DNA from 2 places in the Variovorax sp. PMC12 genome. Region 2 is predicted to be linked to the other one. Evidence: riboswitches for the same ligand, from Rfam matches in the RefSeq annotation. Region 2 holds a riboswitch; the other holds the start of a gene.
What was found. Region 2 has a riboswitch for glycine ahead of C4F17_RS15465 (D-amino acid dehydrogenase). Riboswitches for the same ligand answer to the same signal wherever they lie in the genome.
Positions count from the first base shown of each region.

Region 1: another riboswitch for glycine. It lies ahead of gcvT (glycine cleavage system aminomethyltransferase GcvT); the one in region 2 lies ahead of C4F17_RS15465 (D-amino acid dehydrogenase).

Region 1 covers NZ_CP027773.1:379,467-381,854, forward strand. Annotated here, with positions in the region: gene gcvT (glycine cleavage system aminomethyltransferase GcvT) at 1-990, opposite strand, end outside; glycine riboswitch at 1,036-1,148, opposite strand; glycine riboswitch at 1,161-1,251, opposite strand; gene C4F17_RS01715 (alkene reductase) at 1,305-2,388, opposite strand, start outside.
Region 2 covers NZ_CP027773.1:3,316,587-3,318,974, forward strand. Annotated here, with positions in the region: gene rfbB (dTDP-glucose 4,6-dehydratase) at 1-707, opposite strand, end outside; glycine riboswitch at 834-937, shown strand; glycine riboswitch at 955-1,062, shown strand; gene C4F17_RS15465 (D-amino acid dehydrogenase) at 1,156-2,388, shown strand, end outside.

The DNA of each region.
Region 1 (2,388 bases), 2.9 Mb from region 2:
CTGGCCTTCGAATGACTGCAGCACCGTGCCGTCGCGCACCGGAATGCGCTCCAGCGCCACGAGGCCCACGCGCTTGCGCTTCAGCGTGTCGTGGTCGGTGTGGCCGGCGGTGCCCGCCGTGGCGGCCGCAAGCTGCGCGAGGATCTTCGCGGCGCCGGGGAAGCCGCCTTCGCGCGCGCCGCCCGCGCGGCGCACCTTCTGCATCGCCCAGTTGAGCGAAGCCTCGACCGGCGTGGTGGTGGTGTCGATGTCGTTGCCGTACAGGCACAGGCCGGCTTCGAGCCGCAGCGAATTGCGCGCGCCCAGGCCGATGGGCTTGACCTCGGGCTGGGCCAGCAGCAGGCGGGCCAGCGGCTCGGCATCCTTGGCGGCCACCGAGATCTCGAAGCCGTCTTCGCCGGTGTAGCCGCTGCGGGTGACGAAGGCGGGAATGCCGCCGATCTGCACCGCGCCGCCCGTCATGAACACGAAGCGCTCGATGCCGGGCGACAACCGCGCCAGCGTGGCCGCGGCCTTGGGGCCCTGCAGCGCGAGCAGGGCGTGGTCGGGCAAGGGCTGCACTTCGCAGCGGGAGCCGATCTTCTGCTGGATGTGGGCGATGTCGGCCACCTTGCAGGCGCCGTTGACGATCACGAAAAGCGAGCCGTGGCCTTCGTTGAAGAACATCAGGTCGTCGAGGATGCCGCCCTCGTCGTTCAGCAGCAGGCCGTAGCGCTGCTTGCCGGCGGGCAGGTCGATCACGTCGACGGGCATCAGGGTTTCGAAGGCGGCCGCGGCGTCGGGGCCGACGAGGCGAAGCTGGCCCATGTGGGAGATGTCGAACAGGCCGGCCGCATCGCGCGTGTGCTTGTGTTCGGCCATGAGGCCGGCGGGGTACTGCACCGGCATGGAATAGCCGGCGAAGGGCACCATGCGGGCGCCGAGCTCCACGTGAAGGTCGTGCAGCGGCGTCTTGAGAAGTTCGGTAGCGGGTGCGGAGGAAGCGGCCACGGGGCACTCCAAAGGGGCAGACAAAATCCATGACGCAAGCCATGGGCCACCCCTGCTGTCCGCTTTACCTGAGAGATTCGCCCCACGATCGGGGTTTGCTCCTTCGGTGGGCCGCTGCGCCGTTTGCGGTACGGCGGCCTCTCTCCAGCAAGGAAACGCCGGTGTTCGCCGGCGCCTTGTCAGTCCTTTTGCCTGAGCGTTCGGGAAACCCCTGCGCCTTCGGCGGCCCCGGCTGGCGGGGCTCTCTCCTGACCTTCGAGAGTGTAGTTGATCGGCTAGGGCGTGTTCCAAGGACTATCGGCCGGCCGCTCTGGTCAAGCGGTTGCCGTTGTGGCCTCGGCGCTTCCCAATGACGGATAGTCGGTATACCCCTTGGTGTTGCCGAAATAGAAAGTCGATGGGTCGGCCACATTCAGCTTGGCGCCGCTGGCAAAGCGAGTCACCAGATCCGGATTCGCGATGTACAGACGACCAAACGCCATCGCATCCGCAACTTTTTGCGCCAGCAATTCCTCCCCTGATTTCTGGTCGAAATTTCCGCAAAAAACCAGGCAATTCCTGAATCTTTCGCGTAGCCCCTGTCGGAATGCTGCAGTCAATGCAACGCCGCCCGCCCAGTCGGGTTCTGCGACGTGCAGATACGCGATCCCCTTGGCGTTGAGGCTGTGGGCTAGCAAACAGGCCATTTGTTCGGCTTCGCTGTCGGCGATATCGTTGAATACCCCATTGGGCGATATGCGAACTCCGACCCTGCCTGCGCCGATGACAAGAGAGACTGCATCGACGATTTCTTCCAGGAAGCGGGCCCGATTTTCAAGAGAGCCGCCGTATTGGTCTGTCCGAAGGTTGGTATTCGTGGAAAGAAACTGGTTGATCAGATAGCCGTTGGCCGCATGAATTTCGACAAAGTCAAAGCCTGCCCGCTTTGCACGTTCGGCCGCTGCCGCGTACTGCGAGACGATCACGGAAATTTCATCGCCTGAAAGCTCCCTTGCTGGCTCGCAGGGTACTTCCTGGAGTCGCCCGTTCTTGAAGACGCTTACCTTCGAGCGTCGTGTGGCGACGGCTGAAGGAGCGACCGGCTGCGCGCCGTCCGGCTGGTTCAGGCTGTGCGAGATGCGGCCCACGTGCCAGAGTTGCATTGCAATTCGGCCGCCCGCTTCGTGCACCGCTTTCACCACGCGGCTCCACGCACCTTCCTGCGCATTGGTGTAGATACCCGGTGTGCCGAAGTAGCCCTTGCCTTGGGCGCAGACCTGCGTGGCCTCGGTGACGATCAAACCGGCGGTTGCCCTCTGTGCGTAGTACCTGGCGGTCAGCAGTGTCGGACATTCCGTGCCGTTGGCCCGCATGCGCGTCATCGGCGCCATGAAGACGCGGTTGTTCAAAAGGGTGCCC
Region 2 (2,388 bases):
CGGCGAATGGCGCTGCAGTGGTCCTTCACGTAGAGCCAGTCGCGCACCTGCATGCCGTCGCCGTACACGGGCAGCGGCTTGCCGGCCAGCGCGTTGACGATCATCAGCGGGATGAGCTTCTCGGGGAAGTGGAACGGGCCGTAGTTGTTGGAGCAGTTGGTGGTGAGCACCGGCAGGCCGTAGGTGTGGTGCCAGGCGCGCACGAGGTGGTCGCTGGCGGCCTTGCTGGCCGAGTACGGGCTGTTGGGCTCGTACTTGTTCTCTTCGGTGAAGGCCGGGTCTGTCTTCGAAAGCGAGCCGTAGACCTCGTCTGTCGACACGTGCAGGAAACGGAAGGCCGTTTTCTGGTCGGCTGGCAGCGCGCTCCAGTAGCCACGTACGGATTCGAGCAGGCGGAAGGTGCCGAGCACGTTGGTCTGCACGAAGTCTTCGGGGCCGTGGATCGAGCGGTCGACATGCGACTCGGCGGCAAAGTTGACCACGGCGCGCGGCTTGTGCTCGGCCAGCAGGCGGTCGACCAGGGCGCTGTCGCCGATGTCGCCCTGCACGAAGATGTGCTGTGGGTTGTTCTTGAGCGATGCGAGCGTCTCGAGGTTGCCGGCGTAGGTCAGCTTGTCGAGGTTCACGACAGGCTCGTCGCTGGTCGCGATCCAGTCGAGTACGAAATTGGCGCCAATGAAGCCAGCGCCGCCGGTAACCAAGATCATGGGGTCCCCTGAATGTTGAAAGTCATCGCCGTGTCGCAATGAACCTTAACGTTCGATTATCCCATTGGGCCAATTGGCGGAAACACAAGACGTTACCGTTCTGCCCTCGGCGTGTTTACAATCGTTCGCGATACCGCAGGAGAGCGGGCCACCCCGGTGGCCCTACCGAAGGCGCAAACTCCCATAAACGCTCAGGTCGGCCCGACGAAGTCTTGGATTTCGGCAAGGGGTCAGTACTGCATCAACTGAAACGCCGTCTGGAGAGACGCCACTTCACGTGGCGCACCGAAGGAGCAAATTCGTTGCAATGGCGCAACGAATGAATCTCTCAGGTACCGAGGACAGGGGGAGCGGCAACTTGGACAGCGGTCGTCCGGTTGCTTGCTATTAATTCAATAGTATTCACCCTCGCCCGCCGTTCAAGCGCAGCACCTCAAAGGTACTTGAAATGCGCGTGATCGTTCTTGGCGCCGGCCTGCTCGGCGTGACCTCGGCTTACTACCTCCAGCAACTCGGCCACGAAGTGACCGTGATCGACCGGCAGGCCACCCCGGCCGCCGAAACCAGCTTCGCCAATGGCGGGCAGATTTCCGTCAGCCATGCCGAACCCTGGGCCAACCCCAGCGCGCCGCTCAAGGTGCTGCAATGGCTAGGCAAGGAAGACGCCCCGCTGCTGTTCCGCATCCGCGCCGACATGCGCCAGTGGCTGTGGGGCCTGCAGTTCCTGCGCGAATGCACGCCGGCGCGCACCCGCCACAACATCGAGCAGATCGTGCGTCTTGGCACATACAGCCGCTCGATGTTGCAACAGTTGCGCCGCGACACCGGCATCGCCTACGACCAGCGCACCCAGGGCATCCTCCACTTCTATACGACGCAGAAGGAATTCGACGGAGCCCTCGCGCCCGCCGAGCAGATGCGCGCGCTGGGCTGCGAACGCCAGGTCATCTCGGCAGACGAGGCCGTGAAGATCGAGCCCGCCCTCGCCCACATCCGCCCCAAGCTGGCCGGCGCCACCTACACGGCCGAGGACGAATCCGGCGATGCCAACCGCTTCGCGCGCGAACTCTCCCGGCTCGCGGCCGAAGCCGGCGTGAAATTTCTCATGAGCCACACCGTCACCGCCCTGCGCGAGGCCGGCGGCAGCATCGACCACGTGGAGGTCACCGGCGCCGAAGGCCGCTTCCAGCGCATTCGCGGCGACGCCTTCGTGATGGCGATGGGCTCGCTGAGCCCGTTGCTCGCGGCGCCGCTGGGCATCCGCCTGCCGATCTATCCGGCCAAGGGCTATTCGGTCACGCTGCCCGTCAAGGACGCCTCCAAAGCGCATCAGGTCTCGCTGACCGACGACGAATTCAAGCTCGTGTTCTCACGCTACACCTCGGAATCCGGCGACCGCCTGCGCATCGCCGGCACGGCCGAGCTCAACGGCTACGACCGCGACCTGAACCGCGTGCGCTGCGAAGCCATCGTGCGCCGTGTCGAAGAGCTGTTCCCCGGCGCCGGCGACACCACGCAGGCCCAGTTCTGGACCGGCCTGCGCCCCGCCACGCCAAGCAACGTGCCGCTGATCGGCAAGACGAAGCTCGCCAACCTGTTCCTCAACACCGGCCACGGCACGCTCGGCTGGACGCATGCCTGCGGCTCCGGCAAGTCGATCGCGCGCATCGTGAGCGGGCTC